Regions from separate parts of the Cyanobium sp. BA5m-10 genome, predicted to be linked through region 1. Evidence: predicted binding sites of a transcription regulator. Region 1 holds the regulator's gene; the other holds the start of a gene.
The links. The regulator HrcA, encoded in region 1, represses chaperone genes, less so after heat shock. The targets are predictions, from matches to a motif close to TTAGCACTCNNNNNNNNNGAGTGCTAA.

Region 1 (3,405 bases):
CGCCAGTGCCACGAGGCCTTTGGCCGCAATCCCGATGTGCTGGTTGCCTGTGTGGGCGGTGGCTCCAACGCCATGGGCCTGTTCCATCCCTTCGTGCAGGACACGGACGTGCGTCTGGTGGGGGTTGAGGCCGCCGGCGATGGCGTGGCCACCGGCCGCCATGCCGCCACCATCACCGAGGGCCGCGTTGGGGTGCTTCACGGCGCCATGAGCCTGCTGCTGCAGGACGAGGAGGGCCAGGTGCAGGAGGCCCACTCGATCAGCGCCGGCCTCGATTACCCCGGCGTCGGCCCCGAGCACAGCTACCTCAAAACCATCGGCCGGGCTGAATACGGCGCCGTGACAGACACCGAGGCACTGGACGCCCTGCAGCTTCTGTGCCGGCTGGAGGGCATCATCCCGGCACTGGAAACGGCCCACGCCTTCGCCTGGTTGGAGAAGCTCTGCCCCACCTTGGCCCCCGGCACTGAGGTGGTGCTTAACCTCTCGGGCCGCGGCGACAAGGACGTGAACACTGTGGCCGAGAAGCTCGGCGACAAGATGGGGGGCTGATTCAAGCCTGTTGGGATCAGCCCAGAACTGGGAAGTCGAAACGATTGCCGAATAGCGAAAACAGCACCTGCCACAGGTTGGGGTGCTCCTTGATCTCCTCGGCCGCCGCGTTCTCGATTGTTTGCAGCTGATCGGGGCTCAGTTCGAGGCCGGTGGCAAGACGAGAAAGGATCGCGCGCTCTTGCTCGCAGATGAATTCATCGTCCTGCTGCTGTCTTGATGCGGAAGCCACCATCACGGCGGTTTTCATGGCCAGTTCCCGTTGCTCCGGATTTATCAAAGCTGCCAGATCCTCGATGCAGGAGGGATCAGATAATTGATCTTCCCAATTAATAATTTTGGCCTGAAGTTTGTATTGTTTGCTCAGAGAGTCCAAGAGGTTCTCTTCTTCAAGAGATACCCCACCATCGGCAAGGGCAACCAGATTGAGAATTCTCAGGATCACTCCTGCTGATTGGAGGTCCATTAACTGGTTGAGCTGATGTTTGAAATCAGTTTACCGGCTTTGACTGGTGAAATATTTGGCGCTGCGATTGATCGCCAAGGGCCCGATCTAGCGCAAAAGCCTTTCCAGCGCCTGGGCCACCGAGCCCACGGCGGCTCGGGCCGTGGCATAGGCCATGCGCATCGGCCCCACCAAGGCCACCTGGCCCACGCCGCCGTCGCCGCTGCGGTAGTTGGCCTGCACCACGGCGCACTGGTGCAGGGCCCGGTGGGGATGCTCGGCGCCGATCCAAATGCCTGGCTGGGGTAGGAGCTGTTGGGGCGCATCCTCCACCAGCTCCACTAAGGGGCGCAGGCTGAGGGTTTGGCTGAATTCCGGCTGGGCAAGCAGGCCAGCGAGGCCCATGGCTACAGCGCCTTCGCCCTCCAGCTGGCGCGACTGCCCATGACTAGCCAGCGCTTGACGCAGCACGGCGCCGCTGCTGGTCAGGTGGGAGGGCAGGGCGGCCCAGTCGATGCTGCCGCCCTCGAGTTGGACCGCGACCCAGCGCTCAAGGGACGCCAGTTCCGCTACTGCAAGGCAGGGCAGCCGCAAGTTGAGGCTGCTGGCTGTGGAGCCCCCCTCCACCAGGAACACCAGCAGGCGTTCACCACTGGCTACCAGTCGGAGGGCCTGCAGCTGGGACTGCTGGCGTTGGGGCCTGGTGATCAGGCTGAGCAGGCCCGTGAGATCTGCCAGGCGCCGGCTTAGATGCAGGAGCAGATCGTCGAGGGCTGCCCACTGCAGACTGAGTCCGGTGAGTTCGCGCTCCAGCTGCAGGGCGGCCGCGCCTGGTGCGGGCAGCAGCTGATCAACGTAGGTGCGATAGCCCTGCTGGCTGGGGATTCGGCCAGCGGAGGGGTGGGGCTGGGTGAGCAGGCCACGCTGCTCCAGGGCTCCCATGGCTGAGCGCACCGTTGCCGGGCTGGCCTGCAGGCCAAAACGGCGCACCAGGGTCTGGCTGCCCACCGGCTCCATCGTGTCGACGTAGTGGCGCACGGCGAGCTGCAGTACTTCCTGCTGCCGGGCGGGCAAGGGCCTGGGTGAGGCGGACTGCAAGCGGGCGCCGCTGGAGTGAGGCGATCGTACGCAGCCCTGCGGGTGTCAGTAGCGGGGTACGGCTGGATCGACCTCCACACTCCAGGCATCGATGCCCCCTTGCACATTCCAGACGTCACCAAAGCCGTGTTCCTGCATCAGCCAGCAGCCCAGATGCCAGCTGCGCACGCCGGCGTGGCACAGCACGGCTACGGGGCGGTCGCGGTCGAGCAGCTGGTTGAGCTGGCCAATCCATTCGTTAGATCGGCCCAGGGGCAGATGCACCACGGCATGGGGCAGGCGGGCCAATTCCAGTTCGGTGTCTTCGCGCACGTCCACCAGCTGGATCGCCTCGCCCCGCTCCAGCCGCTCTTGCAGGTCGCGGGCCCGGATTGTCTGCGGTGTCGTTTCGATAGGTGCCATGGCGGGCAGACGGGGTGGCTTGGGGTCAAGATGGACCCATCCTGCGTGGGGCGCATGAAGGCCCGCCCGTTTTTGGCGGTCGTGCTGGCGGTGACATTGCTGTTGCTGAGCCTGGCGGCGGGTGGCTGGTGGCTGGTGCTGCAGCACTCCCCCTTGCAACTGCAGCACCAGCAGCTGGTGTCGCCCCGGGCGGCCCGCTTTGTGCCCCGCCAAGCCGCTCTGAGCCTCTATCTGCTCAGCGATGGTGAGCAGCTGGTGGGCTACGCCCGGGCGGTGGCTCCCCCCCGCCAGCGGCGCCAGGCGGCTGAGGCGGTCGCGGGTCTTAGGGATGGTGCTTTCGCCGCCGCCGGCCTCGACTATCCCGGCGAGCTGGCCCCCTGGCTGGGCCGCGAACTTGGCTTTGCCCTACTAGCTTCCGAGCCCGGGGCGGCCCCCGCTGGCTGGTTGCTGGCCCTGCGCAGTCGCGACGCTGACGGCGCCCGCCGTTTCCTGCAGCGCTTCTGGCAGACCCGCAGTCTTGCTGGCACCGACCTGCAGATCAGCAGTTACCGCGGCATGGGCTTGATCAGTGGCCGTGGTGCCCTGGTGGGCACCAGCCCGGTGCCAATCGCTACGGCGCTGATCGATGACGACCTGGTGTTGATCGCGTCGGGCCGGGGGGTGCTGGAGCAGGCCCTCGACGTCTCCCAGATCGATGAGCTCAACCAGGCGGCCAGCCCCCGCTTTAAGCAGGCGGTTCAACGCCTTGACCAGGGGGCGCTGCTGCTAACAGCACGACCGGAAACGCTGGGGCCCTGGTTGGGGTTGCCGGCTGAGTTCACGGCGCCTGGGGTAGTGCAGGAGCTGGTGGCCAGCCTGCGCCCCCACAACCGCTCCTTGGAGCTGGATGCCCTGCTCCAGCTCGCTGC
Region 2 (3,405 bases), on a different contig from region 1:
ATTCCTTGAAAATCTAGATTCCTTGAAAATCTAGATTCTTTGAAAATTAAACCGCTTTGCTAGCTTGAAAGCGGGCGCGAGAAGCAGCCAGTGCTTGCTGGGCTTTGAGCTTGTCTGGGCTAGCTGGCTTGCCCTCAAATGCAGCTGCTGCCGATTGGGCAGCCTCAAAGGCAGCCTCTGCGGATGCAGCATTAATTGAGCTGCCCAGCTCAGCGGCATTCACCAAAACGGTGACCTCGTCGGCCTCCACTTCGGCGAAACCACCCATCAGGGCGATCGTTGACCAAGCGCCGCCGGAGCGGAGACGCATTACGCCTGTATCCAGGGCTGCCAGCATGGTGACGTGGCCAGGCAGTATTCCTACTTGCCCAGTGGTGCTTGGCAGGATTACCTCTTCGGCGGTTCCATCAAAAACGCTCTGATCAGGGGCCAGAACGCGGAGGGTGAGACTCATGGGTAGGGGTCCTCAGGGAAAAGAAGGAATCAACCCTTGGCGTCGGCAAGAATCTTGGCGGCCTTGGCCCTCACCTGGTCGATGTTGCCCACCAGGTAGAAGGCAGCTTCAGGTAGGTCGTCTAGCTCGCCGGCCAGAATCATGTTGAAGCCCTTGATCGTGTCGTCCAGCTTGACGTACTCACCCTTTTGACCGGTGAAGATCTCGGCCACAAAGAAGGGCTGGGAGAGAAACTTCTCGATCTTGCGGGCCCGGTCAACCGTGCGGCGGTCGTCCTCGGAGAGTTCGTCGAGACCAAGAATCGCAATGATGTCTTGGAGCTCTTTGTAGCGCTGCAGGGTGCTCTGCACAGAGCGGGCGGTGCGGTAGTGCTCATCACCCACCACGGCTGGCTGAAGCATGGTGCTGGTGGAATCCAGAGGATCCACGGCCGGGTAGATGCCTTTGGAAGCCAGGCCCCGGCTCAGCACGGTGGTGGCGTCCAGGTGGGCAAAGGTGGTGGCAGGTGCCGGGTCGGTGAGGTCGTCTGCAGGTACGTAGACGGCCTGGATCGAAGTAATCGAGCCTTCCAGGGTGGAGGTGATGCGCTCTTGCAACATGCCCACGTCGGTGCCGAGGGTGGGCTGGTAGCCCACAGCTGAAGGCATGCGGCCGAGCAGGGCCGATACTTCTGAGCCGGCCTGCACGAAACGGAAGATGTTGTCGACGAACAGCAAGACGTCTTGCTTGTTCGTATCGCGGAAGTGCTCAGCCATGGTGAGTGCTGAGAGACCCACGCGCATGCGGGCACCAGGGGGCTCGTTCATCTGGCCATAGCAGAGAGCCACCTTCGATTTAGAAAGGTCGTCGGGGTTGATCACACCCGATTCCTTGAATTCCTCGTAAAGGTCGTTACCTTCCCGGGTGCGCTCGCCAACGCCAGCGAACACGGAAACGCCGCCGTGCTCCTTGGCGATGTTGTTGATTAGCTCTTGGATCAGCACGGTCTTGCCTACGCCGGCGCCGCCGAACAGGCCAACCTTGCCTCCTTGGCGGTAAGGAGCCAGCAGGTCGATCACCTTGATGCCGGTCTCAAAAACCTTGGGCTTGGTCTCCAGCTCAGTGAGGAGGGGGGCGGCGCGGTGGATCGAAGCGGTCAAGGTGGTGGTTACTGGACCCTTCTCATCCACCGGCTCGCCGAGCACGTTGAAGATGCGACCGAGGGTGGCCTCGCCCACGGGTACGCAAATTGGGGAGCCGGTATCAATAGCTTCCATGCCACGGACCAAGCCGTCGGTGGTGCTCATGGCAACAGCACGGACTCGGTGATCGCCCAGCAACTGTTGGACTTCAGCGGTAAGAGCGACTAGCTGACCGGCCGAATTTTTGGCCTCAATCCGAAGCGCGTTGTAAATCTTGGGCAGCTTGCCGGCCGGGAATTCAACGTCTAAAACCGGGCCAATCACCTGCCGGACGGTGCCTTTGGTGCCGGTGGCGGTAGCAGCTGCCATAGGTAAGGAAATCTTGGGGAAGCGCAGGGGGAATCAGCCCGCCTGAAGCGGCGCAACCTTACCACCGCGACAGGCGGTGGACCCTGTTCAGCATCTGTTCGCCCTGGTGGTTCGGTCACCCGCACGCTCTGGGCCTGGGCACCGGAACTTGATTGGGCATAAGTTGGCACTCGTTGAGCTCGAGTGCTAAATCGCCCCTCAGGCCCACTCAAGTTCACTGTTCTGTGGCGTCTCAGGCGTCATGTCATTGCTCCCGCAATCCATCCATGGCTGCTGTTTCTCTCAGCGTCTCCACGGTTAAGCCCCTCGGAGATCGCATTTTTATCAAGGTTGCCGAATCGGAGGAGAAGACCGCCGGCGGCATCCTTCTGCCTGACACTGCCAAGGAAAAGCCCCAGGTGGGCGAGGTGGTGCAGATCGGCCCCGGCAAGCGCAACGACGACGGCAGCCGCCAGGCTCCTGAGGTCAGCGTTGGCGACAAGGTGCTCTACAGCAAGTACGCCGGTACCGACATCAAGCTCGGCAGCGACGAGTTTGTGCTGCTATCCGAGAAGGACATCCTCGCCATCGTCAACTGACGACTGGCCGATTACTGAATCCGACCTAACCCCATAAGGACATCGCCTTCCATGGCTAAGCGCATTATTTACAACGAGAACGCTCGCAGAGCTCTCGAAAGAGGTATCGACATTCTGGCTGAGGCCGTTGCTGTCACCCTTGGACCCAAGGGCCGCAACGTGGTGCTTGAGAAAAAGTTTGGTGCTCCCCAGATCATCAACGACGGCGTCACGATCGCCAAGGAGATCGAGCTCGAGGATCACATCGAGAACACCGGTGTGGCCCTGATCCGTCAGGCCGCCTCCAAGACCAACGACGCAGCTGGTGACGGCACCACCACCGCCACGGTTTTGGCCCACGCCATGGTCAAGGCAGGCCTGCGCAACGTGGCTGCGGGCGCCAATGCGATCACCCTCAAAAAGGGCATCGATAAGGCTTCCGATTTCCTCGTAGGCAAGATCAAGGAGCACGCCAAGCCCATCTCCGACTCCAGCGCCATCGCCCAAGTAGGCACCATCTCCGCCGGCAACGACGAAGAGGTGGGGCGCATGATCGCCGATGCGATGGACAAGGTTGGCAAGGAAGGCGTGATTTCCCTGGAAGAAGGGAAATCAATGGTTACCGAGCTAGAGGTCACCGAAGGCATGCGCTTCGATAAGGGCTACATCTCGCCCTACTTCGCCACCGACACCGAGCGCATGGAAGCGGTGCTCGAAGAGCCCTACATCCTGCTCACAGACAAGAAGATCGGCCTGGTGCAGGACCTGGTGCCCGTGCTTGAGCAGATCGCCCGTACCGGCAAGCCCCTGCTGATCATTGCCGAGGACATCGAGAAGGAAGCCCTCGCCACCCTCGTGGTCAACCGCCTGCGCGGTGTGCTCAACGTGGCGGCAGTCAAGGCTC

Region 2: the regulator HrcA is predicted to act here: its motif matches at 2,108-2,134, upstream of groES (co-chaperone GroES).

Annotation. Positions count from the first base shown of each region.
Region 1 covers NZ_JAGQCP010000035.1:3,037-6,441, forward strand. The annotation lists gene trpB (tryptophan synthase subunit beta) at 1-552, shown strand, start outside; gene KBY85_RS11500 (TerB family tellurite resistance protein) at 569-1,018, opposite strand; gene KBY85_RS11505 (heat-inducible transcriptional repressor HrcA) at 1,106-2,014, opposite strand; gene KBY85_RS11510 (rhodanese-like domain-containing protein) at 2,141-2,497, opposite strand; gene KBY85_RS11515 (DUF3352 domain-containing protein) at 2,552-3,405, shown strand, end outside.
Region 2 covers NZ_JAGQCP010000002.1:78,787-82,191, reverse strand. The annotation lists gene atpC (ATP synthase F1 subunit epsilon) at 47-454, opposite strand; gene atpD (F0F1 ATP synthase subunit beta) at 484-1,944, opposite strand; gene groES (co-chaperone GroES) at 2,211-2,522, shown strand; gene groL (chaperonin GroEL) at 2,574-3,405, shown strand, end outside.